DNA from 3 places in the Streptomyces sp. Qhu-G9 genome. Region 3 is predicted to be linked to each of the others. Evidence: riboswitches for the same ligand, from Rfam matches in the RefSeq annotation. Region 3 holds a riboswitch; each other region holds the start of a gene.

Region 1 (7,141 bases), 2.9 Mb from region 3:
CGGTGATGCAGTCGCAGCCCGTGGCGTCCCGAGAGGTGTCTCCCGACGACACGAGGAGCTGGGCCCACGTGGTGTAGTCGTTGGTGCCGGTGACGGGTATCTGCGAGAACCGCTGGAAGGACTGCAGCCACCCCAGATGGGTTGGCGGTCCGGGCGTCGGTACTGATGTCCGCCGCGAGGTATTCCTGCCGCCCCTGCCCCGTGTAGGTGGGCGAGTTGAAGCAGCAGGCCGCGCGGAACAGATAGCGGAGATCACCGGTGAGGGTGCCCGACCCTCTTCCCTTCAGCGCGGCCTGGGTGCCGGGGCCGAAGTATCCGTTGATGGAGCCCGGCACGATGCCGGTCTCGTACTGGATGGCCATCATGAGTCCCTGCTGGACGTCACGCGAGTAGATGCCGTCACAGGGCACGAGGCTCATCGCGGGAATGCCGACGCCCGCCACATAGCGGGAGTTCAGCCGCTTCTGGATGGTGCGGATGCCCCCGTCACCACCGGGCACCTCCCGGAACTGGTCCATGCGCATGAGGGCGCGCACGACGTGCGGCCACATGGCATAGCGCTGGTCGACGTTCGCGTAGTCCAGGCCCATGTCGGCGTAGAGCTGTTCCAGGGAGTCCTGGGAGTCGCCGCCCCACCCGACGAGGAACGGCGAGGCCCAGTAACCCTTGCACCACAGGGCGCCGTTGTAGATCCTGAGGAGGTTCTGGTTCGGCTCCAGGTCAAGTTCTGGACTGTGGGCGAGAGACCGAGTTCGTGCTGAAGACCTTGGGTGAGGGACAGTACGGTTGACCAGCTGATGTAGCCCGTCTCCTGGCAGATCACGTATCCGGGCGCCGTGTCGTACGTTTCGTTGACGAACTTCTGCGTCCGGTACACGTAGATGTCGGCCGGCCCTCGCCACGGCACCGACGGATCGATCGTCGATCCCGGACGCGCGTACATGTGCAGGTTTCCGGGGCAGTCTGTGTCGTACCCGAAGGAGTGCGGAAGGATCCTGTTGCCGGCCTTCCGGGGGGCCTCTGTACGCAGGTGCTGGATGAGGTTCCTCATGGCGCGCAGCATGGCCTCGCTGGCCACGTTGCTGGAGCGGATCATGCCGACGATCGAGTAGAACCCGGCGTTGCGGCCCACACCCTCTATGTAGCCCTCGTGGTTGCCTTCGCCGCGTTCGTAGCCACGACCCTCGTAGACGTGGCCGTGCGGGCACACCAGGAAGTTGTAGGCGATGTCGTCGAATTCGCCCGTGACATGACCGTAGTAGACAGAGGTGATCGCCCGGCGGCAGTCCTCCTCGGTCTCAAGGTCGCTGGTGTCCCCGGATCCCAGGTGGTGAAGGAACACCCCCATCTGCGCAGTCCACTCGTTGTCGTGTTCGGCTCCGGTTCCGCTGAGGCGTATCCCTTCCTTGGTTCGGCTACGTACTTGGCCCAGGTACTGCGTTTGTTGATCGTGACCGGCATGATTCCCTCGTTTCACCGGCAGCCCTAGACGGCGACCGACATCGAACATGGAGGTCTGTCTCTGCACACAGCGGTGCTCGGGAGAAGCCCGTCGGCGACCGGCCCGACGGCTCGCTCACAGGGGCGTCAGGCCCGGCAGTCCGGCACGCCGTCGATCCAGTTGCTGTTGTTCTTGATGTAGTAGCCCGCCATCCAGCCCCGGACGCCGTTGGGGGCAATGACCCACACCCAGTAGGGGTTCCCGCCGACGGTCTGGCCGCCCGCCTGCTGGCAGTACACGTACACCTGTGAGGGAGCGCTGACCGTGGCCACGATCCGCGTGCACTCGGTGGGCGACGGGTACAGCTGGCACCATTCGCCGCCGTCACGGACGTTGACGCCGCTGGCCCATACGCCGTAGTTGCCGGGACCGTGGCCGTCCGCGTGCGCGGGGCCTGACGCGCCGAGCAGGGCGACGGCTGCCAGGCCGACGGCGCCGAACCCGGCCGCCACCCGCTTGCCGAAGGGAACGGCGCGGTCGCGACCGCCTGAGGACATGGCTGAGCGGAACCGGATCATGGCGAATCCATTCTGTGAAGAAGGACGGAGGCCCTGCTTCTGGGCGTGGGCCGGTCAGGGCAATAGCAGAGAGGGTGCAGCTGGCATTGACGGGCAGTCAGTAACCCTGAAGGAGAGGCCTGTTGCTGTCCGCACGGCCTGCGTTCAGGAAGCTGGCCATCGCCCGGCGGAGCTCCGCCGAGGGCAGCTCCACGGTGGCCGACGTGGCGGCCACCGGAGAGACGGGCGGAGTCGCCGAAGTGGCGTGCGGGCTCGAACGATCAGACATGGTTTCCCCCGAATGACGTCCTGACCGGACTCCGTTCGGGAGGCCCGTTCAGGGCGCGTGCATCTGTCCCGTACCTGACGAGCACCTGGGCGCGCGGTCCACACGCTCAGGCACTTGGTGCCGTCAGCTTGCCCGTGGCCCCGTCCGCCCCGCACCCATCTTCGGTCTCAGCCGAAAGGCCTGGGCGCGGGAGACCCGTAGGCCCGGAGGCACGGTCCTGCGCGGCTCCCGCTCGGGCTCCGGCCGGCGGGCGTGAAGAGGGTTTGCGGCATGCGTACGGGCCGACGGGGCACAGTGACCCCGCCGGCCCGTACGCATGCCGGGTCAGGCGATGGCGCAGGTGGTGCCGTTGAGCGTGAACGTGGTCGGAGCGGTGTTGGCAGCGCCCTTGTTGGCGGTGAAGCCGACGGTGACCGAGCCGTTCGCGGGAATGGTGGAGGTGTAGGAAGCGGGGGCGACACTCACCGTGCCACCGCTCTGCGTGGGGGTTCCGCCCCACATGTTGGAGACGGTCTGGCCGTTGGCGAAGGTGAAGGCGAGTTTCCAGCCGCTGACAGCGGCGGTGCCGGTGTTGCGGATGGTGATCTCGCCCTGGAAGCCGCCCGGCCACTCGTTGACGACGCGGTATCCGACGGAGCAGCCCGCGCCCGGGGTGCCGCCGTCCTCGTCGGTGGTGACGTTCACCGTGGCCGAGCGGGTCGAACGGTTTCCGGCCGCGTCACGGGCGTAGACGGCGAAGGTGTACGCCGTGTCCGCGGTGAGGCCGGTCACGGTGGCCGTGGTGACGGCCGACGCGGCGACCGTGGTCTCGGAGCCGCCGCTGACCCGGACGATGTCGTAACCGGTGACACCGACGTTGTCGGTCGCGGCGGTCCAGCCGAGGGTCACGGACGTGGCGCCCACGGCGGAGGCACGGGGGGTGCCGGGCGTGGTCGGGGCCTGGGTGTCGCCCGGGTTGCCGCCACCGTAGACCGTGGCTTCCCGGGAGGTCTGGGCGATGCCGTCGACGCCGTTGAAGATGCGTTGGCCCCAGGAGCTGAGCCGGTCGGGGTCGAAGCCGATCGCGAGGTCGAGGATCGGATCGGTGTTGCCGCTCCAGGACCAGGCGAGGTATCCGAGCCGGAGCTGCTGCGCCGCGGCCATCATGGTGTCCTCGTCCGGGTCGCCCCACTGGTCGGGGGGCCCGCCGAACTCGCCTATGAGGAGGGGCAGTCCGGCGTCGACGAAGGCGTTCAGGTAGTCGGTGATCTCCTGTGCGGTGTCGTAGACGCTGTACATGTGGATCGAGAAGATCAGGTTGCCGGTGGTGTCGGCGTCGTACACGGACTGGGCGTTGGCGCGCATGACGCCCTGCCAGTCCTGGCCCCAGTTGGGTGCGTCCACCATGATGGTGTGTTCGAACCCGGCGCCGCGCAGCTTCTTGACGGCGGCGATCGTGGGATCGGTCCAGCCGGCGGGGTCGGTGTTGCCCCAGGGCTCGTTGCCGATGTTGACGATGACGTAGTTCTCCTGGCCGGCGAGCACGCTCTTGAGGCTGATCCAGTAGTCGGCCGCGTGGTCGAGTGTGCCGGCCGCGGCCTCCTCGCCGTAGCCGGTGGTGTCGTGCACCTCCAGCACACAGATCAGCCGGTTGGCCTTGCACTGTGCGATGACGGCGGCGACGTCCTCGGGGCTGTTCCTGGTCCAGCGGTGGCCGTCGGAGAGGACGACGCGGACCGTGTTGGCGCCGAGTGCCTTGATGTCGGCCAGTGACTGTGTCTCGCCCGGATACCAGGTGTGGGCGTGGTTGACCCCGCGCATGACGAAGTCGTTGCCGTTGCCCTCGACGAGGCGGCCGTCGTCGATATGGAGGCCGGTCGCGAGGGCGCCGGGCGACTGGGCGTGTGCGGCGGCCGGGACGAGAGCGCCGAGGAGGACGAGCCCCAGGAGGGTGGCCAGCCCGGCCAGCAGGGCGCTGACGAGGTTCTTTCGTGTCGTGCTTCTTGCTCTTCTCACTGCGACTCCAGAAAGTGAGCGCCAAGAAACGTGAGTTTCGGGAAGTGGGAGCGCTCCCATAGAGTCATCTTGCCAGGAGCACGTCAAGACATCGCGCAGGCTCCGGCTCGTACCGGCCGTCGGGGCGGGCCCTCTGAGAGGGCCCGCCCCGACGCGCCAGGCGGCCCTCCCTCCGCCCAGTCCGGCGTACCGGCCGCGCGCGGCCCAGCCTTCATCAGACTTCCGGGGCTCCAGGGTCCTCGGGCGCTCCGATCGGGACGCCGGTGTCGAAGGGCACGGACGTGTGCTGGTGGGCGATCAGCCAGCGGTCGCCGGCCAGGCGGTAGCCGGTGGTCACCCTCGCCGTGGTGTCCAGCGGCTCACCGCTGATCAGCGTCGCGCGCATCCGCACGAGCGCGTGACTGAACGCGATGCTCTCGTCGACCCGGACACGGAAGTCGAGCACCTCGCGCTCCACCGGCCCCCGCAGCACCGAGAACCACACCTCCTCGGCCTTGCGAAGGGCCTCGACGCCGTGCTGCTCCAAGCCGCTGACGGGATGGAACACCTCGACGTCCGGCGCGTAGCAGGCCATCGCACGGTCGAAGTCCCGCTCGCGCCCGGCCGCGGTCAACTCCGCGTCGAGGCGGCGGATCTCCCCCTCGGCGTCCTCCTCCTCCCAGAACGCACGCACCTCCACGGCTCCCACGGCCGCCACCGGATGCTTCGCGGCCGCCTCGACGGCCTCTTCCAGGCTGTCGCACTCGAGAACGTCGAAACCGGCGACGTACTCCTTCGTCTCAGCGAACGGCCCGTCGCTGCGCAGCACTTCACCACCCCGTACACGTACGGTGACCGCGTCGGCCGGGGCCCGCAGCCGGTGGCCGTGCAGTCGCATGCCACGCCGCGTCAGGTCCGCCACCCATGGTTCGACAGGTGCCGTGCCGGAGGCGTCGGCGGTGTCGTCCCCGCAGACCAGCAGCATGTACTTCATGGTTCCTCCTGTGTTCATGAGACTCCCGCACCTCACCGATGCGTCCCACCGACGAATTGAGCGACACGGGATCGACATTCCCCCAGCATCACCTGCGGATCATGGGACACGCGAAGGAACCGGCAGTCCCGGCCACCCCGGAACTGTCGGCTCATGAGTGGAGCGGCCGAGCCGCCGCTCCGGCCCCGCCCGGGAATCGGCGTGCGCTCCGTCACCACCCTCGCGCCCCTGAGGGCCGCTTGTCACCACCCCTGTACGCGCACTACTGTCACCACGCCTTGGTGAACGGGAAATCCGGTGTGATGCCGGTGCGGCCCTCGCCACTGTGATCGGGAAGTCCGGCTCCGGCCCTCACGGGCAGCCACTGGGTCCTCGGACCCGGGAAGGCGGAGCACGGGCGGTGGTACCCGTCAGCCAGGAGACCGGCCAAGGCACGTCAACCATCCACGAGGTGCTGGAGAGGGTCTGCTGAGCCATGCACATTGCCGAGGGTTTCCTCCCACCGGCGCACGCGATCGCCTGGGGCGTCGCGTCCGCGCCCTTCGTCGTTCACGGAGCCCGGTCACTCACCCGTGAGGTCAAGGAGAACCCCGAGAGCACCCTGCTCCTCGGTGCCTCCGGAGCCTTCACGTTCGTCCTCTCCGCACTCAAACTGCCCTCGGTGACCGGGAGCTGCTCGCATCCCACCGGCACCGGGCTGGGTGCCATCCTCTTCCGGCCGCCGATCATGGCCGTGCTCGGCACCATCACCCTGCTCTTCCAGGCCCTGCTGCTCGCCCACGGCGGCCTGACGACACTCGGCGCGAACGTCTTCTCCATGGCGATCGTCGGGCCATGGGCCGGCTACGGCATCTACCGGCTGCTGCGGCGCTTCGACGTACCGCTGATGGTCGCGGTGTTCTTCGGCGCGTTCGTCGCCGACCTGTCCACCTACTGCGTGACCAGCGTGCAACTGGCGCTCGCGTTCCCCGACCCGAGCAGCGGCTTCCTGGGCGCACTCGGCAAGTTCGGCTCGATCTTCGCCGTCACCCAGATTCCGCTCGCGGTCAGCGAGGGCCTTCTCACCGTGCTCGTGATGCGGCTCCTGGTGCAGTCCAGCAAGGGCGAACTGACCCGGCTCGGCGTGCTCCTCACCAAGAAGCAGTCCAGGACCGAGACCGAGGCGGCGGCCCGATGAGCAGGAACACGAAGATCAACGCGCTGCTGCTCCTCGTCGTGGTCGCACTCGCCGTCCTGCCGCTGGCCCTCGGCCTCGGCGATCACAAGAAGGAGCCGTTCGCGGGCGCCGACGCAGAGGCGGAAACCGCGATCACGGAGATCGAACCCGACTACGAGCCCTGGTTCTCCCCTCTGTACGAGCCGCCGTCGGGCGAGATCGAATCAGCACTGTTCGCCCTCCAGGCCGCCCTGGGTGCCGGTGTCCTCGCCTACTACTTCGGTGTCCGCCGAGGCCGCCGCCAGGGCGAACTGCGCGCCCGGGCACAGCAGGACGGCCAGGACTCCACGCCTGTCACCGCCCCGGACGTCACCACCCCCGCGGAGGTCACCACTTCACCGGGCAGCACCACCGCAAAGGCCCACGAGAGCACACCCGGCAGCACAGGTGAGTCCTCGGTCGGACGGATCTGAGCGTTCATGCTGCCCATTGACGCGGCGGCGCACAGCAGCCGCTGGCGCCGCCGCCACCCGGTGGACAAGGCCGTCCTCGGACTGGGCCTGACCGTGCTCGCGATCTCCCTCCCGCCCTGGCCCGGCGCCGCGCTGGTCCTGCTGACGGCCCTCGCCGTGCTGCTGGGCCCGGCCGGCGTGCCCGCCCGCCGGCTGTGGCGCGCCTACCGGGTGCCACTGGGGTTCTGTGTGACCGGGGCCCTTCCCCTGCTCCTGCA
Region 2 (7,141 bases), 720 kb from region 3:
CGCCGCTGAGACCGTAGACGCCGGGGCGCTGGGAGGCGAGGGCGCGGGTCAGGGCGATCCGGCCCGCGGCCGTGGCGTGCACGGTGAGCCGGGGTTCGGTGGGCAGCGGTCTGCCCGGCGGCGCCTTCAGGGCGGCGTCGCTGGCAAAGCGGCCGGCCGCGACGGTGGCCGCGCCTGCTATGGCCACGGTGACGGCGGTGGACAGGGCTGCGGTCGTCGGCTTCACGGTGCGCACGGGTCCAGTCTCCTGACCGAGCCCGGTGTCGGCCAGTGGACAGGGCGGCAGGGGTGAGTCCGGCACCGCCGTGAAGGTACGCCGCGCTGTCGCACCGCCCCGGTCGGCGCCGCACGGCGGGAAGGAGAACCCCGGCGCCGTACCTGCGGACCGCGAGGGCCCGGTGCCGTCTCTGCGCTGCCCGCGAGCCCGGCACCGCCCGGTGCAGCCGGGTGCCAGGTTCCCGGCAGCGCGGAGCCCGGGAGGCCGTACCGGGCCTGCGCAGCCGAGAGCCCTTCCCCTCGGTGCTGTCTCGGCACCGCCGCGGCGCTGTCTCGGCGCATCTTCGGCACCGCCGCGGCGCTGCGAGGACCGGAGGCCGGTGGCGCCCCCTGCGAGCCGCCGCCGTCCCTGCGCAGCCGTTGCCCCGGCTCCCCTGCGCCGTCTCGGCGCCGGAGCCCGAGAGGCCCGTGCCGCCCTTGGAACCCTGGACCCCTGGTCGCCGCCGAGAGCCCGGCACCGCTCCCGGGGAGCCGCGAACCCGGCCCCTCGGCCGGCCCGTGGCGCGGTCCGGCGCGGCCGCTCAGGGCTGCGGCTGCCCGTACCCCTTCAGTCGTTCCCCCGCTTCCGCCACCTGGGCCTCGGTCAGCAGGGTGGGGGTGAGGCCGGGGACGGACGACGCGGTGAGCCACACGCGGCACATCCATTCGAGCTGCGCGGTGCGGTCGTAGGCCTGGGAGAGGGTGGCCCCGTGGGCGAGGGTGCCGTGGTTCTGGAGGAGGCAGGCGGTGCGGTCGCGCAGGGCCCCGAGCATGTTCTCGGCCAGCTTCTCCGTGCCGTAGGTCGCGTAGGGGGCCACGCGGACGGGCCCGCCGAGGTCGGCGGCCATGTAGTGGACGAGGGGCAGCTCGCCGACGAGGGTCGACACGGCCGTCGCGTGCACGGCGTGGGTGTGGACGACGGCGCGCGCGCCGGTGGCTCGGTAGACGGCGAGGTGCATGGGCGTCTCGCTGGTCGGAACGAGCGGACCGAGCACATGCCGGCCGTCGAGGGAGACCCCGCAGACATCCTCGGGTGTCAGCCGGTCGTACGGGACCCCGGTCGGCGTGACCAGGACGGTGTCGCCCACCCGCACCGACACGTTGCCCGACGTGCCGACGACCAGGCCCTCGGCCACCGTCCGGCGGGCCGTCGCCACGAGCTCGTCCCACGCGCGGGCCAGCTCCTCCCCCACTCCGGGCGCGCCCGCCTCTTGCGCGCCCCGTCCGTCTTCCGTGTCCCGCCGCCGCTCAGCCATGCCGCGATCCTGCCAGCAGCCCGCCCGGAGTCCGTGCGGACGAGGGCGCGGTCGGGCGGAAACGCGCGACAGAAGTACCGCGAACAGGAACGAACAGGTCGTCAAGTGTCCATGGCCGTCGGACGGCTGACTTTCCGTGATCTTCCAGTACTCTCTGGGAGATTTTTCGTGTGTGCTGCCATTCCGGGGGAAACATGGCTCGTGATCACCAACCGTCCCGTCACCGCGCCCGCCTCGTCGCGGCCTCCGTGGCGACGGTGGCACTCGGCGGTACGGCTCTCGCCGAGGTGCCGGCCTCGGCCGCCGACCGACCCAGGGGACACGACGTGTCCTCGCACCAGAAGAACGTGAACTGGCCGGCGGCGAAGAGCAAGGGCGCCGCGTTCGTCTACGTGAAGGCGACCGAGTCCACCACGTACCGCAACCCGTACTTCGACGGGCAGTACAACGGCGCCCGCGAGGCGGGCATCGTCCGCGGCGCCTACCACTTCGCACTGCCGCACAGGTCGTCGGGAACGGCCCAGGCCGCCTACTTCCTGCGCAACGGGGGCGACTGGCGGGCGGACGGCTGGACACTGCCGCCCGCGCTGGACATCGAGTACAACCCGTACGGCGAGAAGAAGTGCTACGGCCTGAGCAAGGGCAGAATGGTCGGCTGGATCAAGGCCTTCAGCGACGAGGTGAAGCGGCAGACCGGCCGCCGGCCGGTCATCTACACCAACCGCGACTGGTGGAAGACGTGCACGGGCGACAGCCCCGCCTTCGCCGACCATCCGCTGTGGCTGGCCCGCTACAGCGCGTCCGCGGGGCCGCTGCCGGCGGGCTGGGAATTCTGGACGTTCTGGCAGTACGACAACAGCGGCAGCCTGCCGGGTGACCAGAATCTCTTCAACGGGTCACCGTCCCAGCTGAAGAGATTCGCAAGGGGGTAGCGGACCCCTCCGTTCCGCCTCTGTTCGAGGGTCTTGGCCGCCGGTCCGACACAAGCGGAACGGCGGCACCTCTATCGGGTCACCCCATCGCCGGACTCAGTTCATCTTCCGTTCATCCAGGTTGCCTACGTTCCCCATGCCACTGTCGTCCAACAGAAGCCTGGGTAAATGGAACACATCACGCTCCTCCTCGGAATCGTGATCGTCACCGCTCTCGTGTTCGATTTCACGAACGGTTTCCACGACACTGCCAACGCGATGGCGACGACCATCTCGACCGGCGCTCTCAAGCCCAAGACGGCGGTGGCCATCTCCGCCGTGCTGAACCTCGTCGGTGCGTTCCTCTCCGTGGAGGTCGCCAACACGATCTCCAAGGGCCTCGTCGACGAATCCGGTATCCAGCCAGAGGTGATCTTCGCTGCGCTCGTCGGCGCGATCCTCTGGAATCTGCTGACCTGGCTCGTCGGACTGCCGTCCAGCTCCTCTCACGCCCTCATGGGCGGTCTCATCGGCGCCACGGTCGCCTCGGCCGGAATGGGCGCCGTCCACGGCGACGTGCTCGTCACCAAGGTCCTGATCCCCGCCATCGCCGCTCCGATCGTGGCGGGTCTCGCCGCGCTCCTGGCGACCCGGCTGACGTACAGGCTCGGCAAGCACACGGGCGAGAAGTCGTCGGCGAAGGGCTACCGCGCCGGCCAGATCGCCTCCGCGGGCCTCGTCTCCCTCGCCCACGGCACCAACGACGCGCAGAAGACCATGGGCATCATCACCCTGGCCCTGGTGGCCGGTGGCGCCCTCGCTCCCGATTCCGACCCGCCGGTCTGGGTCATCCTCTCCGCGGGTGTGGCCATCGCGCTCGGTACCTACCTGGGCGGCTGGCGCATCATCCGCACGATGGGCAAGGGCCTGACCGACCTCCAGCCCCAGCAGGGCTTCGCCGCCCAGACCAGTGCGGCCACGGTCATCCTGGCCTCCTCGCACATCGGCTTCTCCCTCTCCACCACGCACTCCGTCTCCGGTGCCGTGATGGGCGCGGGCCTCGGCCGCAAGGGCGGGGTGGTCCGCTGGTCCACCGCCACCCGGATGTTCGTCGCCTGGGGCCTGACCCTGCCGGCCGCGGCCCTGGTGGCCGCCCTCGCCGAGTACGTGACCTCCTTCGGGAACTGGGGCACGGGCCTCGTCGCCCTCTTCCTGGTCGCCTCCAGCGGCGCGATCTGGCTGGTCTCCCGGCGCCAGGTGGTCGACCACACCAACGTGAACGACACCGACGACCCTTCCGGCGTGGTCACCACGGCCATCGCCGCCGTCACCCCGCCTCCGCTCGGCAGCACGGTCGAGGACCTCACAGCCACCATCCCGGCTCCGGCCGAGACGCCCGCGAGCCCGTCGGCACCGTCCACGCCGTCGGCCGTGGTCTGAGCCCCAAGGAAGAGACAGCATGAAGATCGACTGGGCAGCCCTCGGTTCCGTGTTCGGAACCAGCCTCATCGTCACCGTCGCCCTCGTGGGCCTCTTCACCCTCGGCATCGTCGGCCTCTCCAAGCGGGAGTCGGCCTCCGCCCAGGGCAACTCCGCGACCCTCGCGGTCACCGGCGCGTACGCCTGCTTCGCGGCCTGCACGGCAGCCGTGTCGTACGGGATCTATCTGATCGTCGCCTGACCCCGCAGCACGTCCGTTCCGTACGAGACGGCCCCGTCGACCCCCTGGTCGGCGGGGCCGTCCCGCGTCCGCGTGTGGGGCTCAGCACACTCTCCCTTCGCAGGTCAACAGCAAGTTGACGGGTGTTCTCGGGCCGTGGTGGACTGCCGGAGCCATGTACGACGGCAGAAGAGGAAGCCGGTGCGAATCCGGCGCGGTCCCGCCACTGTTACCGGGGAATCCATCCCCCGGGAGCCAGGAACTCTCGCCGTCGGTCTCGTCGAACCAGGGCGTGGACACCCTGAGTGAGGACATATCGCCATGCGCGGCTGCCTGTTGTGGACCAGTGTGCCCAGTACGAGGGTTCCGCCTAGCGTGACGGCGGGCTGAACCGATGCGTGCCGACCGCGTCTTCGCGTACGGCGCCGCCGCCGGCCTCCTCGGTGACCTGCTGCTCGGCGATCCACGCCGGGGGCATCCGGTCGCCGCGTTCGGCCGGGCCGCGGGCGCCGTGGAGCGCGTCCTGTGGCGTGACCACCGCGGGTGGGGTGCGCTGCACACCGCCGTGTGCGCGGGCGGCGCCGTGGCCCTCGCCGTGGCCGCCGACCGTTCCGTACGTACCTCCCGTGCCGCCTCCGTCGCACTGACCGCCGCCACCACCTGGGCCGTCGTCGGGGGGACTTCACTAGGCCGGGAGGCCCGCGCGGTCGCCGGGGCGCTCGACGCCGGGGACGTCGACGTGGCCCGCGAGCGGCTGCCGCACCTGTGCGGGCGTGATCCGCAGGCGCTGGACGCCGACGGGATCGCCCGTGCCGTGGTCGAGTCGGTCGCCGAGAACACCTCCGACGCGGTGGTGGGCGCCCTGGTGTGGGGCGCCGTGGCGGGCGTGCCCGGTCTGGTCGGGTTCCGGGCCGTCAACACGCTGGACGCCATGGTCGGACACAGATCGGCCCGCCACCGCCGTTACGGGTGGGCCTCCGCGCGGCTCGACGACGTGGCGGGATGGCCGGGAGCCCGGCTGACGGCCGCCCTCGCGACCGTCGCCGGAGGCGACCCGCGGGGAGCGGTCCGCGCCTGGCGGGCGGACGCCGGCCGGCATCCGAGTCCCAACGCCGGCCCCGTCGAGGCCTCGTTCGCGGGGGCGTTGGGGGTGCGGCTCGGCGGAACACTCTCGTACGAGGGGCGGGTCGAACACCGGCCCGTGCTCAACGGTCCCGGGCGGGCCGTACGGGTCGCGGACATCGAGCGGGCCGTCCGGCTCTCGCGACGCGTGAGCCTGCTCGCGCTGGGTGCGAGCGTCGCGGGGCGGCTGCTCGCCAAGGGGCTTCTCACGAAGGGGCGTACGACATGAGCGGGGGACTCCTCGTCGCCGGCACCACGTCCGACGCGGGCAAGAGCGTCGTGACCGCCGGGATCTGCCGGTGGCTGGTGCGGCAGGGCGTGAAGGTCGCGCCGTTCAAGGCGCAGAACATGTCGCTGAACTCGTTCGTCACGCGGGAGGGCGCGGAGATCGGCCGGGCGCAGGCCATGCAGGCGCAGGCCGCCCGCGTGGAGCCCACCGCGCTGATGAACCCCGTGCTGCTCAAGCCGGGCAGTGACCGCAGCAGCCAGGTCGTCCTCATGGGCAAGCCCGTGGGCGAGATGACTGCGCGCGGCTACCACGGCGGGCGCCAGGAGGCGTTGCTCGGGACCGTGCTGGACTGTCTGGCCGAGTTGCGGGGCACGTATGACGCGGTGATCTGTGAGGGGGCGGGCAGTCCCGCCGAGATCAACCTGCGGCGGACGGACATCGTGAACATGGGGATCGCACGCAACGCGCGGCTGCCCGTGCTCGTCGTCGGCGACATCGACCGCGGAGGGGTCTTCGCCTCCTTCTTCGGCACGGTGGCCCTGCTGTCGCGCGAGGACCAGGAGCTCGTCGCCGGGTTCCTCGTCAACAAGTTCCGCGGGGACGTCTCGCTGCTCGAACCCGGCCTCGACATGCTGCACGGGCTCACCGGGCGGCGCGCGTACGGCGTCCTGCCCTTCCGGCACGGGCTCGGTATCGACGAGGAGGACGGACTGAGGGTCTCCCTGCGGGGCTCGGTCCGGGAGTCCGAGGTCTCCTCCCCGGTCGGCGAGGACATTCTCCGGGTGGCCGTCTGCGCGATCCCCCTGATGTCCAACTTCACGGACCTGGACGCCCTCGCCGCCGAACCGGGCGTCGTCGTGCGGTTCGTGGACCGGGCCGAGGAACTGGTGGACGCCGACCTGGTCGTCGTACCCGGCACCCGGGGCACGGTCAAAGCCCTGGAGTGGCTGCGGGAGCGCGGTCTCGCGGACGCCATCTCCACACGGGCCGCGCAGGGCCGACCCGTCCTCGGTGTCTGCGGTGGCTTCCAGATCCTCGGCGAACACATCGAGGACGAGGTCGAGTCGCGCGCCGGCCGGGTGGACGGGCTCGGACTCCTCCCCGTACGCGTGCGGTTCGCGAGGGAGAAGACCCTCGCCCGTCCCGTCGGCGAGGCCCTCGGCGAACCCGTCGAGGGGTACGAGATCCATCACGGGGTCGCCGAAGTGACCGGTGGCGAACCCTTCTTGGACGGCTGCCGGGTCGGCGAGGTCTGGGGCACGCACTGGCACGGCTCGCTGGAGTCGGACGGTTTCCGCCGTGCCTTCCTGCGGGAGGTGGCCGCCGCCGCGGGGCGCCGCTTCGTACCGGCCGCCGACACGTCGTTCGCAAGGCTGCGCGAGGAGCAGCTGGACCGGCTCGGCGATCTGATCGAGGAACACGCGGACACGGACGCGCTGTGGCGGCTCATCGAGTCCGGCGCGCCTTCAGGACTGCCCTTCATTCCACCGGGAGCGCCCGCATGAGCACAGTGTTGTTGTTGTCGACCGCCGACACGGATCTGCTGGCGGCGCGTGCCTCCGGCGCCGCGTACCGGATCGGCAATCCGACCCGCGTGGACGTCGCGGAGGAGCTTCCCGCGCTGGTCGAGGGCGCGGACATCGCCGTCGTACGGCTGCTGGGCGGCAAGCGTGCCTGGGAGGACGGGCTCGCCGCTCTCAGGGCGTCC
Region 3 (7,141 bases):
GCGACCGGCGAGACCGGCATGGAGTACGGCGGGATCACCCCCCTCGGTCTGCCCGCCGACTGGCCGGTGCTGGTGGACTCGGCGGTGGTCGATCTGCCGTACATGCTGGTGGGCAGCGGCCGGCGGCGGGGAAAGCTGCTCGTGCCGGGCAAGGCCTTCGCGGAGCTGCCGAACGCGGTGGTGATCGAAGGGCTCGGGGCCGCCTGACCGCCGGGGTCACACCGACGTGTGGTGGGCCAGCGCCAGGTGAGGGTCCGACTCGCCCGGCGCGGGTGACGGGTCGGCGTGCACCAGGGCCGCGGTGAGGCCCGGCACCGCGTGCAGCAGGGCGTGTTCGGCCGCGACCGCCACCTGGTGGGCGGCACGTACGCTCGCGTCCCCGTCGACCACCACGGCCACCTCCGCGCGCAGCCGGTGGCCGATCCAGCGCAGCCGCAGTTCGCCGACGCCCTGCACGCCCGGCACCTCCCGCAGCGCTTGTTCGGCCGCGTCGAGCAGGGCCGGGTCGATCGCGTCCATGACCCGGCGGAACACCTCGCGCGCGGCGTCGCGCAGCACCAGGAGCAGCGCCGCCGTGATCGCCAACCCGACCACCGGGTCGGCGAGTTGCCAGCCGAGTGCCGCGCCGCCCGCGCCCAGCAGCACCGCGAGCGAGGTGAACCCGTCCGTCCGCGCGTGCAGCCCGTCCGCCACCAGCGCGGCCGAGCCGATCTCGCGGCCCACGCGGATGCGGTAGCGGGCCACCCACTCGTTGCCCGCGAAACCGATGACGGCCGCCGCCGCGACCACCGGCACGTGCTCGACGGGGCGTGGATCGAGCAGCCGGTCGAACGCCGCCCATCCCGCGAAGGCCGCGGAGGCGGCGATCGTCAGCACGATCACGAGTCCCGCCAGATCCTCCGCCCGGCCGTAGCCGTACGTGAAGCGCCGCGTCGCGGCCCGCCTGCCCAGCACGAAGGCGATGCCGAGCGGTACGGCGGTGAGCGCGTCGGCGGCGTTGTGCACGGTGTCGCCGAGCAGTGCCACGGAACCGGAGACCGCGACGACGACCGCCTGGGCCGCGGCGGTCACGCCGAGGACGGCCAGCGAGATCCAGAGCGTGCGGATGCCCCGGGCCGAGGACTCCAGGGCGGAGTCGACCTTGTCGGAGGCGGCGTGGGAATGCGGGGTGAGGAGGTGCGCCAGGCGATGCCGCAGCCGGGACGGCAGCCCCGCGCCGAGCCCCGGACTCCCGTGTCCGTGCTGGTGCCCGTGCCCGGAGCGACCGGCCCCGTGCCCGTGCCCGTGCTCAAGACTCGAGCCGTGATCGTGGACGTGCCCGTGTTCCTGCCCGTGCCCGCTGTCCTCGGCGCTCACCTGGGCCCCCTTCCCGGATTCCGGAGTGTTCGGTGGACTGGGTGAGGTCCACGAAGCCATTATGTGCGTATGAGCGCACGCATGCACCTGTCACCTGCACACGATGAGCATCCGCGTACGCCGGGCGAGGAACAGTTCGCCCTCGCCGCCGAGCTCCTGGCCCTGCTGGGGGACCGCACCCGGCTCGTCCTGCTGCACGCCCTCGCCGAGGACGAGGCGGACGTCACGACGCTGACGGAGCGGTGCGGCGCCGCCCGTCCCGCCGTTTCTCAGCACCTGGCCCGGCTGCGGCTCGCGGGTCTCGTCAACACGCGCAAGGACGGCCGCCGGGTGATCTATTCGCTGCGGGACGGCCATCTGCGCCGGGTCGTGGACGAGGCGCTGAATCTGGCCGACCACCGGCTGAGTGACCGGCCGGCGCACGACTGAGCGGCCGCGGCCCCTGGTCTGTTTCGGGCTCGGACCCCGGGTACTCGGGGCATGAGCCGCAGCCTGCCTCCGGGCGCGGGAGGCCGATGCGGGGGATGCTGAGAGAGGCGGAACCCCGGCCCCGCGGGTGCTTCCGACGCTGTCGGACGTCCCCGTACGCCCCTCGGCACGATTCAGGAACGGTACTGCCATGAACCGCGACGCAACACTCCGAAGCGACGTCGTCTCCAGCCACTCGGTGGTGGGCGCCCCCTGCTGGGTCAGCCTGACGGCCCGCGACCAGCAGGCCGCCGAGGGCTTCTACCGGGCGGTGCTGGGCTGGCGGTTCCGGACGACCGCTCTGATGGACAGGTTCCGGGTCGCGTACGCGGACGGGGTGCCGGTCGCGGGTATCGCCGCCGTGGCCTCGATGTGGCAGATGGCTGTCGCCTGGACCCCCTACTTTGCCGTGGACAACGCCGACGAGGCGGTGGCCCGGGGGCAGGAACGGGGCGGTACGACAGCGGTCGGGCCGATCGGCTTCCCGCCCGGCCGGGCCGCCCTGCTGGCGGACCGCGACGGGGCCGTCTTCGGGGTCTGGGAGGGGCAGCTGGTGGCCGGCTGGGAGACCTGGCGCCGGGCCGCCCCCGCCTTCCTGAGGCTGCACACACGCAACGCCTTCGACGCCGCCATGTTCTACGGCGAGGTGCTGGAGTGGGCGACCTCGCGGCCCGGCTGCTGCGAGGTGCACTACGACGGGGACGAGGTCGTCCTGCGCAGCGACGGCGACGTGGTGGCCCGGATCCACTCCGGAGCGGTGGAGGCCGCTCCCGACCCCACGATCCGGCCCCACTGGCAGATCCACTTCACGGTCGCCGACGTCGAAGCCTGTGTGCGTGCCGCGCTCGCCCACGGGGGCACGGTCCAGAGCGAGGTGTCCGTCACGGAGGCGGTGCTGCGCGATCCCGACGGGGCGCAGTTCACGGTGACGTCGAAGCCTCAACGATGAGACCGCGCCACCAGAATGATTCACTCCGACTCAAAGGCGACTACTTGTGACCGGAAGTGACTGCTGGAGAACGCAGTTGGCTGCGAATTCAACGAAACCGCTTGCTCCCGCCCTGGCGTGGCACGTACATCTGTCCACGCAACAGTTGTGTTTCGGGGGGATGTTGGCATATGCAAGGTACGGTCGACGGTTTCAGTTATGGGATGGTCACGCCACTGACGGCTTATGTCATGGCTTGTCTGGGAGCGGCTCTGGGGCTGCGCTGCGTCACCCGGTCCCTGGGTAACGACCGGTCGTGGAAACCGGGTTGGCTCGCGCTCGGGGCGGCGTCGATCGGCTGCGGCATCTGGACGATGCACTTCATCGCGATGATCGGCTTCCAGGTCGAGGAAAGCCGCATCAGGTATGACGTGGGGCTGACGATTCTCAGCCTCGCGGTGGCGATCGCCGTGGTGGCTCTGGGCGTGTTCGCCGTCGGATACCGGGGCGGGAACACGACGACCCTGATCATCGCGGGCGCCTTCACCGGCCTCGGAGTCGCTGCCATGCACTACATAGGCATGGCGGCCATCCGCCTCAACGGCCGCCTGCAGTACGACGTCGGTACCGTGGCGCTCTCCGTCGTGATCGCCATCGTCGCCGCCACGGCCGCGCTCTGGGCCGCGGTCGCGATCCGCGGCTTCCTGACCAGCCTGGGTGCGAGCCTCGTCATGGGTGTGGCCGTGTCCGGCATGCACTACACGGGCATGGCGGCCGTCAGCGTGCATCTGCACGGGGCGACCGGCACGCCGGGGGACGGCGGTTCCGCGTACTCGCTCCTGCTGCCCATGCTCATCGGCCCGGTCCTCTTCCTGCTGCTCGCGGGAGTGGTCGTGATGTTCGACCCGATGCTCGTCCTCGGGGACAGCGACCGGAACCGGGCCACGACCCGCGGTCGCACCGTGGCCCAGAGTACGGAGCGGCCCGCCCGCCCCGGGGCCCTGTTCGAGGCCCCGTCCGCCACGGATCGGCGCACGTACGAGTCAGGGGCGCCCGCCCGGCGCGGCTGGTGAGCGAAGGCGCGGCCGCCGTCCGGCAGGTCAGCCCAGGCGGGGGATCTCGATCGCCGGGCAGCGGTCCATGACCATGTCGAGGCCGGCCGCGCGGGTGCGCTCGTACGCGGCCTCGTCGATCACGCCGAGCTGGTACCAGACGGCCTTGGCGCCGATGGTGACGGCCTCGTCGGCGACGGCGACGGCGAGGTCGCTGTTGACGAACACATCGACGACGTCGACGTCGAAGGGGATCTCCTCCAGCGAGGCGTACCCCTTCTCCCCGTGGACCGTCTCGGCCTTCGGGTGGACCGGGACGACGCGCTTGCCGTAGCGCTGGAGCACTTCGGCGACGCCGTACGCGGCACGCCGTTCGTTCGAGGACAGGCCGACGACCGCCCAGGTGTCGCCGAGCTCGGTGAGGATCTTGCGGACGGTTGCCGGGTCGCCGTACACGGTGGGCCTCCTGGGAGTGCGGGTGAGGGCTGCTGCGCCGGACAACAGCGGGCGCGGGGCGGTGATTCCCGGTGCCGGGCGTCGCCGCCCGGGCGGCGACGCCCGCCCGGCCGCGGGGGAGTGGGCAGAGCGCCTGGCGTAGAACGTCCCCGGATCCGGGCCTCTCGCACCGCCGCGAGGCCGCGAAAGCCGCCGTGATAGCTTGCCGAGGCCAGTCGAACCCATGTACGTGGGTCAGGGAATCCGGTGGAAATCCGGAGCTGACGCGCAGCGGTGAGGGTGACGGGCGGGGCATCGGCCACTGGACCGGTATGACGGTCCGGGAAGGCGCCTCGTCCGGGTGAACCCGAGTCCGAAGACCTGCTGGCGGCCTCCGCGGTCCCTTGACGGCGGGGGAGCACCGTACGACCGGGCTCCGCGTTCGAGCCCTCGACGCCCGAGGAACTTCCGTGCCCTTCGCACGTCTTGCCCGTCCTGCCGCCCTCGTCCTGTCCGGGGCCCTCCTGCTGACCGGTTGCGGTTCGCAAGGAACGCCGTCCGGCGCGGACTCCGGGGACACCGTCACCCTCGACAACTGCGGTGCGTCCGTCCGCGTCGGCTCACCGCCACGGCGGGCCGTCTCCCTCAACCAGGGCACCACCGAGATCCTGCTGTCCCTCGGCCTCGCCGACCGCATGGCCGGCACCGCCACCTGGACCGATCCGGTGCTGAAGGGCCTGGAGAAGGCCAACGCGAAGGTGGAGCGGATCGCCGACAACAACCCCTCCTTCGAACGTGTCCTGGACGCCGACCCCGACTTCGTCGCCGCCTCGTTCGTGTCCACGCTCGGCAAGGGAGGCGTGGCCACCCGGCAGCAGTTCGACAGGCTCGGTGTCCCCACCTACGTCTCGCCCTCGGACTGCGAGGGCAAGGACAACGCGTCCGGCGGCGACGGCGCCCGTGAGCGGGCCCTCGACATCGGCACCGTCTACGGCGAAGTGCGCGACCTGGCCGAGGTGTTCGGCGTGGAGGCGCGGGGCGAGCGGCTCGTCGCCGACCTCAGGCAGCGGGTGAAGAAGGCCATCGCAGGGGTCGACGCGTCCGACGTCACCCTCCTCTACTGGTTCGCCAACTCCGACTCGCCCTACATGGCGGGCTGTTGCGGCGCGCCCGGCATCATCACCCGGGCCGTCGGCGCGAAGAACGTCTTCGACGACACCCACGACGAGTGGCCCCAGATCAACTGGGAGACGGTCGCCGACCGCGACCCCGACGTCCTGGTCATCGGTGACCTCACGCGCAGGTCGCAGACCGCCGAGTCCGCGAAGAAGAAGATCGAGTTCCTGGAGTCCGACCCGGTCACCAAGAACATGACCGCCGTCAGGAAGAAGCGGTACGTCCTGCTCAGCGGGCAGGCCCTGAACCCGACCATCCGCACGGTCGGGGGCATCGAGCAGGTCGCCTCCGCCCTGCGGGAGTTCGGGCTCGCCGGGTGACGCGGCCGCGCCTGCTACTGCTCGTCGCGGCCGGTGCCGCGCTGCTCTGTGTGTCCGTCGCCGTGGCGATCACCATCGGCCCGGCGGACATCCGCGTCGGCGACGTGTGGTCCGCCGTTGCGGCCCATCTGGGGTTCGGAGCCACGGAACTGAGCCCCGTCCGCGACGGCATCGTCTGGGAGCTGCGTCTGCCGCGCACGCTCCTGGCGGCCGTGTGCGGAGCGGGACTCGCCGTGTGCGGCGCGGTGATGCAGTCCCTGCTGCGCAACCCGCTCGCCGACCCGTTCGTCCTCGGGGTGTCCTCGGGCGCCTCGACCGGCGCCGTCGTCGTGGTCGTGCTCGGAGTCGGCGGAGGCCTGGTCTCCGTCTCCGCGGGCGCGTTCCTGGGCGCGCTGCTCTCGTTCGGGCTCGTCCTGCTGCTGAGCCACACCCTGGGCGGTGCGACGGACCGCGTGGTGCTGAGCGGTGTCGCGGCGATGCAGCTCTTCTCCGCGCTCACCTCGTTCGTCGTGATGACGTCCGCCGACGCCGAGACCACCCGCGGGGTGCTGTTCTGGCTGCTCGGCTCGCTGAGCGGAGTCGGCTGGACCGACGTCTGGGTCTGCGGCGCGGTGCTCGGGGTCACCCTGCTGGTGTGCCTCGGGCACGCGCGCACGCTCGACGCGTTCGCCTTCGGCCAGGACGCCGCCGCGACGCTCGGCGTGTCCGTGGCCCGCACCCGTCTGGTGCTGCTGTGCGCCACGGCGCTTCTGACGGCCGCCCTGGTCAGCTCGGCGGGCGCGATCGGCTTCGTCGGGCTCGTGCTGCCGCACGCCGCACGGGCGTTGGTGGGCTCCGGGCACGCCAGGCTGCTGCCGGTCACCGCACTGGCCGGAGCGGTCTTCCTCGTGTGGGTCGACACCCTGGCCCGTACCGTCCTCGACCCCCAGGAGGTACCGGTGGGCGTGGTGACCTCGCTGATCGGCGTGCCGGTCTTCGTACTGGTGCTGTACCGGACGCGGAGGACGGGATGACGACGGACAGTGCCAGGACCGCCGGGGCCACCAGGAGCACCGGACCCACGGAGGCCGCGCCGGACGAAGGGCTGCACGCCCACCGCGTGAGCCGCACCGCCGACAACCGGCTCATTCTCGACGGCGTCAGCATCACCCCCGCCAGGGGTGCCACCGTCGGCCTCCTCGGGCCGAACGGCTCAGGCAAATCCACCCTCCTGCGCCTCCTCGCCGGCGTCCTGGCCCCGGCGTCGGGAGTGGTCACGCTCGACGGCAGCCCCCTCGCGGACCTGAGCCGCAGGGACATCGCGCGCCGGGTCGCCGTGGTCGAGCAACAGGTCGACACCCAGGTCGAGTTGAGTGTGCTGGACGTCGTACGGCTCGGCCGCACCCCGCACCGCCGTGCCTGGACGC

Evidence for each region. A riboswitch is a leader RNA that binds a small molecule or an ion and turns the genes downstream of it on or off. The one in region 3 is predicted to bind cobalamin.
Region 1: linked by a shared signal. The riboswitch ahead of O1Q96_RS29210 (energy-coupling factor ABC transporter permease) and the one ahead of O1Q96_RS15595 (ABC transporter substrate-binding protein) in region 3 are both predicted to bind cobalamin.
Region 2: linked by a shared signal. The riboswitch ahead of O1Q96_RS12340 (cobalamin biosynthesis protein) and the one ahead of O1Q96_RS15595 (ABC transporter substrate-binding protein) in region 3 are both predicted to bind cobalamin.

What each region holds. Positions count from the first base shown of each region.
Region 1 covers NZ_CP114283.1:6,069,578-6,076,718, forward strand. The annotation lists gene O1Q96_RS29185 (glycoside hydrolase domain-containing protein) at 1-52, opposite strand, end outside; gene O1Q96_RS29190 (peptidoglycan recognition protein family protein) at 455-1,510, opposite strand; gene O1Q96_RS29195 (SH3 domain-containing protein) at 1,588-1,998, opposite strand; gene O1Q96_RS29200 (cellulase family glycosylhydrolase) at 2,612-4,282, opposite strand; gene O1Q96_RS29205 (nuclear transport factor 2 family protein) at 4,497-5,273, opposite strand; cobalamin riboswitch at 5,518-5,700, shown strand; gene O1Q96_RS29210 (energy-coupling factor ABC transporter permease) at 5,731-6,432, shown strand; gene O1Q96_RS29215 (energy-coupling factor ABC transporter substrate-binding protein) at 6,429-6,884, shown strand; gene cbiQ (cobalt ECF transporter T component CbiQ) at 6,891-7,141, shown strand, end outside.
Region 2 covers NZ_CP114283.1:2,406,633-2,413,773, reverse strand. The annotation lists gene O1Q96_RS12365 (alpha/beta hydrolase family protein) at 1-235, opposite strand, end outside; gene O1Q96_RS12360 (class II aldolase/adducin family protein) at 798-1,511, opposite strand; gene O1Q96_RS12355 (lysozyme) at 1,706-2,443, shown strand; gene O1Q96_RS12350 (inorganic phosphate transporter) at 2,612-3,862, shown strand; gene O1Q96_RS12345 (hypothetical protein) at 3,882-4,103, shown strand; cobalamin riboswitch at 4,226-4,366, shown strand; gene O1Q96_RS12340 (cobalamin biosynthesis protein) at 4,477-5,433, shown strand; gene O1Q96_RS12335 (cobyric acid synthase) at 5,430-6,938, shown strand; gene cobN (cobaltochelatase subunit CobN) at 6,935-7,141, shown strand, end outside.
Region 3 covers NZ_CP114283.1:3,125,203-3,132,343, forward strand. The annotation lists gene O1Q96_RS15565 (YbaK/EbsC family protein) at 1-207, shown strand, start outside; gene O1Q96_RS15570 (cation diffusion facilitator family transporter) at 217-1,356, opposite strand; gene O1Q96_RS15575 (ArsR/SmtB family transcription factor) at 1,426-1,785, shown strand; gene O1Q96_RS15580 (VOC family protein) at 1,976-2,773, shown strand; gene O1Q96_RS15585 (MHYT domain-containing protein) at 2,944-3,825, shown strand; gene O1Q96_RS15590 (CoA-binding protein) at 3,853-4,260, opposite strand; cobalamin riboswitch at 4,456-4,645, shown strand; gene O1Q96_RS15595 (ABC transporter substrate-binding protein) at 4,710-5,735, shown strand; gene O1Q96_RS15600 (FecCD family ABC transporter permease) at 5,732-6,748, shown strand; gene O1Q96_RS15605 (ABC transporter ATP-binding protein) at 6,745-7,141, shown strand, end outside.